2 regions of the Pseudoalteromonas sp. Of7M-16 genome follow, and region 1 is predicted to be linked to the other one. Evidence: predicted binding sites of a transcription regulator. Region 1 holds the regulator's gene; the other holds the start of a gene.
What was found. The regulator ArgR, encoded in region 1, controls arginine synthesis, uptake and breakdown. The targets are predictions, from matches to a motif close to ANTGAATANNTATTCANT.

Region 1 (3,185 bases):
TTTACTGTTAGATGAGCCTTTTTCTAACATAGATGCGCAAGTAAGATTTCAGTTGATCAGTGATATACGCAGTATTATTAAAGATCAAAAAGTATCGGCGATTTTTGTCAGTCACTCTAAAGATGAGGCTTTTGCTTTTTCGGACCGTCTCGCGATTATGCATCAGGGTAAAATTGCGCAGCTAGGTTGTCCAACCGAGCTATTTCAACAACCGAAGAATCAGATTGTGGCAGAGTTTTTAGGGCGAGGAATATACCTGGACGCGACACATTCTGGAAATGGCTCTTTCCAAACTCAATTTGGACTGGTTGACTCTTTAACACAACAACAAAATGCTCAAAATAAAGGGAAAATCTTTGTTAGGCCGAGCCATATTGAATTATACAATACCGACAGTGGTGAGATAAAAGTAAATCAAGAAAGGTTTGTAGGCACAGAATATTTATACGCCATCGAGCTTCAAGGACAGCAATTGGAAATTGCTAAGCCAGCTGACAACCCTTTAGATTTGTCTAAACCTATCTCTTTAAAAATTAAGCCTCATGCGGTAAATTTCTTTTCTTAGAACGAATAACGATAGGGAAAAGGTATGGCCCAGCCGCAATCGGGGATCTGTGCAGAGGCAAACTTGCATGGCTTACATTTATTCTTCAATGTACTTGAAGGGCAAGATGAAGCTGTACGAGAGGCGCTTGCGCAGGCAGGGCGACTCCAAGATGAGTTGAGCGACAGGTTTTCAGAGTCTATGCTGAGTAGCTTTGTTGCTATTGGCGCCCAGTACTGGCCGCATATATACCCTGAGTTTATTCCGCCTGAATTAAAGAGTTTTCCGCATATTAAATCTGCAGATCATCTCATTCATAGCCAGCCATTTGATCTACTTTACGTGATCCGTTCTGATAGAGAAGATGTAAATCATTTATTTGCTCAAAGTGTGTTACACATGCTTTCAGGCAGTGTAGAGCTTGTTGCTCATGTCCGAGGGTTTCGCTTTTTAGATGGCCGCAACTTCAATGGTTTTATTTACGCCAGTGAGTCGCCTCATGGTCGCTTTAAACGCAAAGTGGCTTTAGTTGATAACCCTAATGGCATGGATCATCAAGGCAGCTATATCCATATTCAAAGAGTTAAGTTCGATTTGGCGCGGTGGCAGCAACTCGCGATTGCTGAGCAAGAGGCATTGATGGGGCGTACGCGCTTAGACAATAATTTAATTGAGCCCCGAGTTGCATTTAGTCACGCAAGTCGCGCTGAGCTTAAGGATGCACAAGGTCTGGTATTATTGCTTGATCAAAGTATGCCATTTGGTGATGTGTTTGAGCAGGGCAGTATCAACCTAAGTTGTGCAGCCCATGGTAACGCATTTGAAACCGTATTGATGAGTCGATTTGGCTTATTGTCGGGGCATGATTGCTACGATCCACTTTTGGATTACTCTGAAGCGGATATGGGGGCCTCTTTTTTTGCACCATCTTTGCAGTTTTTATCTGAGATGGCGCAAATCATGAGTGATGACTAGGCCTTACACATTATCAAATAAGGTTTTTACTTTTTCTAATGTTGCATCTATCTCAGAGACTTTTGCTGGTGCAATGAAAATTGTGTCATCGCCAGCTATTGTGCCAAGTACACCGTCTGCACTGCCCAAAGAGTCTAGCAAGCGAGCGATTAGCTGAGCGGCTCCAGGACTGGTTCTGATTATGATCATCATTTCATTGTGCATGATGTCAATGACTAGCTGTCGCAGGGGGCTCTTCGCTGTAGGTACGCCCATTTCTGCAGGAAGGCAATAAACCATTTCTTGTTTGGCATTTCTTGTTCGGACTGCACCAAATTTACTCAGCATTCTAGACACTTTACTTTGGCTGATATTGTCAAAGCCTTGATCTTTTAGCGCATCAACGATTTCGCCTTGAGAACCGAAGTTTTCCTCTCTTAAAAGTGCTTTAAAGGCTTTCACTAAGGCTTCTTGTTTGTCTTGCGCTTGCATATACATCTCTTCTTTCAATTTTGGTTGCCCGATTTTACACAAATCATCTCAGTTACCCAAATTTTCACGCTGGAGTTATTTTCATGGAGTATCGTAAAGACAAATTGCAACAAGTTGTGTCTTGTTTACAACTATAGTCGAAAAAATCTCGAAAATAATGCGGATTAATTTGTCTTTACCCGCGCTTTTCATTATCTTTACTGCACACTAAATTCTTACCTTCAATATATGGAGAATTATAATGAAAGTTGCTGTATTAGGTGCCGCTGGTGGTATCGGTCAAGCGTTGTCACTTCTGCTTAAAAACGGTTTACCTGCGGGCTCTGAGCTAGCACTATATGATGTTGCACCGGTTGTTCCTGGTGTTGCCGTTGATCTTTCTCACATCCCAACAGCTGTTAATGTAGCTGGCTACGGAAAAGACGATTTAGACCCAGCACTAGCTGGTGCTGATATTGTATTGATCCCTGCTGGTATGCCACGTAAGCCTGGCATGGACCGTGCGGATCTGTTCAATGTAAACGCGAGTATCGTTAGAACTCTAGCTGAAGGTATCGTAAAGAACTGTCCTAAAGCGTTCGTTGGCATCATCACAAACCCTGTAAATGGCACTGTGCCAATTGTACGTGAAGTATTCAAAAAAGCAGGCACTTATGATGCTGCACGCGTATTCGGTGTAACAACTCTTGATGTTATCCGTGCTGAAACTTTCATCGCTGAGCTAAAAGGCCTAGACGTTTCTGAAGTTAAAGTGCCGGTTATCGGTGGTCACTCAGGTACTACTATCCTACCTCTACTTTCTCAAGTAGAAGGTGTTGAGTTCACTGACGAAGAAGTTGCTTCTCTTACTACACGTATCCAAAATGCAGGTACTGAAGTTGTTGAAGCTAAAGCGGGTGGTGGTTCTGCAACGCTTTCTATGGGTGCAGCAGCAGCGCGTTTTTGTTTCTCACTTGTTAAAGGTCTACAAGGCGAAGAGAACGTATTTGAGTACGCTTATGTTGAAGGTAACACAGGCGACGCAGAATTCTTCGCACAGCCTATCCGCCTTGGTAAAAATGGTGTAGAAGAGCTACTACCTTACGGTGAGCTAAGTGCATTTGAGCAAAAAGCAAAAGACGATATGCTTGCTACGCTTGAAAAAGACATCAAAGAAGGTGTTGATTTCATGGCTTAATGCCAAGTTATCATGCTG
Region 2 (3,185 bases), on a different contig from region 1:
TGAACAAGGTAGCCAATTTGCCAAGCAAGTGGCAGATGACTTTAACCCTTTGCACGATATAGACGCAAAAAAGTTCTGTGTTCCTGGTGATTTACTATTTTCATTGGTACTTGATAAATACGGTGTGAGTGAAAATATGCACTTTACATTTGCTGGGATGGTAGACGAAACCTCTCAATTAGAGTTTCCTGAAGGCAGTGATGCGTTTGATATTATTTCAAATGAAAAAACCATGCTTTCAGTGAAGCGCTCAGGTCAAAGTAAACAATGTGCTCAATTGGTCGAGAGTTTAATCAAGAACTATGTGGCTTTTTCTGGTAAGGCATTCCCACATGTAATCATTCCTTTAATGGGTCAACAAGAGGTAATGATAAACCCGGCACGCCCTATGGTTATCTATGAATCTATGTCGATCCATTTAGATACGCTGGACATTGAAGAAGTGACACTTGAGGCTGCAGATCCTGAGTTTAGCTATGAAGGTAAACGTGGGAAAATCATTTTACGTTTTGAACTGCTCAGCAATGGTGAGAAAGTCGGCTTTGGTGAAAAGCACATGCTAGTTTCTGGCATCAAAGAGTATTGCCAGCAGGCAATTGATGACCTCATCGATTACTACAATGAACGTAAAGTAACATTAAAATAAAAAAGAGCCAGCAATTAGCTGGCTTTTTCTTTATTGAAGCAACACGTTTGGATCAAGTTTAAAATGATCTCTTGGCTTGGTTTGATCTTGTCCATTGCCAAATGCTCATCAGGCTGGTGGGCTTGGGCAATAGAGCCTGGACCCATTACTATGGTTTCACACCCTAGTTGTTGCAAAAAGGGCGCTTCTGTACAGTAATTGACAGCAATAGCTTTTTGTTTTGATAACTTCTCTGCTAGCTTTACGAGTCCCGAATCGGTTCTACCGCTAAACGCGGGAATTGGATCATGAAGATCAATGACATCTACGCTGCCCGGATATTGTTCGTTAATAGGCTTGAGTGCAGTAAGTAACATCTGTTCTAATTCAACAATACTGAGCCCAGGCAGCGGACGAATATCAATGTGCAACTCACAGCAGCCACAAATTCGATTGGCGTTATCCCCGCCATGGATGTGACCTAGGTTTAGAGTTGGATGTGGTACAGCAAAATGCTCAACTGAATATTTATTCTTTAACTCTTCTTTTAATTGCAACACCTGTGTAATCACTTGCTGCATAATTTCAATGGCATTCAACCCTTTTTCCGGATCTGAGCTGTGGCCTGATCGTCCGGTAATACGGATAGCGCTGCTCATATGCCCTTTGTGTGTAAATACTGGCACCATATCGGTTGGTTCACCGATGACGCAATACTTCGGTTTAAGTGAGGTGTGCTGTGCAACTTGTTGAGCGCCCGCCATTGTGGTTTCTTCATCTGCGGTGGCAAGGATCATTAGTGGGGTAGTTTGTTGGCTGTGTTCAAGCTGACGAATGGCATTTAGTACAAATGCGAAAAACCCCTTCATATCAATACTACCAAGGCCAAACAGCTTATTATCTTTTTCTGTTAATTCAAAAGGATCTGAGTTCCATCGTATATCATCGAAAGGCACTGTGTCGGTGTGACCTGCGAGCATCAAACCGCCTTCACTTAAATTTTTATCTAGCGGTTCTCGCCTTGCTAGCAAATTGAACTTGCCGGGGGAGTGAGTCAATTCAGTGATCTCCACCTCAAAGTCCAGCTCTCGGCACCAGTTGGCAAGTTCGTCTATAACTGCTTTATTGCTGAGGTCTAAAGATTTATCGATGGCACTAACCGATGGATTGGCGATCAGCCTTTTATACATATCGAGAAAATTGGGCAAAGACATAATACTCCAAAATATTTATTCAAAGATGTTGCATAAAAATTTATATGTGTTTAGTATGAATATCAATTCATTTTTAAAGAATAATTATCTTAGGGGTGGGCGATGCGAAGAACATTTCATCTATAGCAAGTTTGACTCCCCAATCAATCAACTATAAAAGAGTTATCGATGTTAAATGTTTCTATTATCGGCGCCAGTGGATATAGTGGTGCAGAATTAGCCAAATTACTAGCAAATCATCCTGAATTTAATTTGATTGGCTGCTATGTGTCAGAGCAAAGCTTAGACAAAGGTAAGTTGCTCAGTGACCTTTATCCAGAGCACGCAGGACTGTTGGATATACAATTAGCACCATTAACAGAACAAGCGTTTGTACAGATCGCTGCGCAGTCTGAGTATGTGTGCTTGTGCACAGATCACAAGGTAAGTGTTTCCCTCGCTCCTAAACTGCTCGACCTAGGCCTTAAAGTTTTTGATTTGTCAGGAGGCTTTCGCTTAGCGGATGCGTCTCAATACCAACAGTTTTATGGCTTTGAGCATCCACACCAAGCCTTATTAGATGAAGCCCAATATGGTTTGGCTGAGTGGAATGCTCATGCGATTAAAGATGCTCAGCTGATTGCCGTAGCAGGATGTTATCCAACCGCCGCACTCAACGCACTAAAACCGCTTAAAAATGCGGGTTTATTAACTGATGCGCAAATTATCATCAACGCGGTTTCCGGCGTGACTGGGGCAGGAAGAAAAGCATCTTTGACGACGCATTTTTGCGAAGTCTCCCTCTCACCTTATGGATTATTCAATCATCGCCACGGCCCTGAAATAACGCAATATTTAGGACACCCAGTTTTATTCACACCCCATTTAGGCAATTTCTCACGGGGGATCCTCGAAACTATCTATGTACAGTTGAAAGAGGGAACCACGCCACATGACGTCGAAGCTGCTTTCCAATGTATTGCTGATGAGCCTTTGATCAGACTAAAAGGAGACAAATTGCCGTCTATCAAAGGTGCTGCTAACTCGCCTTATGTTGATATTGGCTGGCAACAACAAGATCAGCAATTGATCGTGGTTGTGGCAATTGACAACCTCCTTAAGGGGGCCGCAGGGCAAGCACTTCAATGTATGAACATTGCCAGTGAATTTACACCGACTTTGGGGTTAAAAGGATGAATAAACTAGCTAAGAAAACCTGGGTTATTAAAATTGGCGGCGCGGTTTTAAATACAGAGCAAGCCGCGCTATCTCTGTTCCAAGTATTGTATGAATTGAGTCAAGAGCAAGACAAGCAATTTGTAGTTGTGCATGGTGGAGGGGCTTTAGTCGACCGCTGGTTAGAAGAT

Region 2: a site for ArgR is predicted at 1,894-1,911, ahead of argC (N-acetyl-gamma-glutamyl-phosphate reductase). Genes of this name have one in related genera too.

The regions. Positions count from the first base shown of each region.
Region 1 is NZ_JAKRFY010000015.1:88,337-91,521, forward strand. Features, by position in the region: gene MHN81_RS16025 (ABC transporter ATP-binding protein) at 1-565, shown strand, start outside; gene MHN81_RS16030 (Dyp-type peroxidase) at 590-1,519, shown strand; gene argR (transcriptional regulator ArgR) at 1,523-1,990, opposite strand; gene mdh (malate dehydrogenase) at 2,232-3,167, shown strand.
Region 2 is NZ_JAKRFY010000003.1:146,053-149,237, reverse strand. Features, by position in the region: gene MHN81_RS04400 (DUF3581 family protein) at 1-646, shown strand, start outside; gene argE (acetylornithine deacetylase) at 661-1,839, opposite strand; gene argC (N-acetyl-gamma-glutamyl-phosphate reductase) at 2,008-3,015, shown strand; gene argB (acetylglutamate kinase) at 3,012-3,185, shown strand, end outside.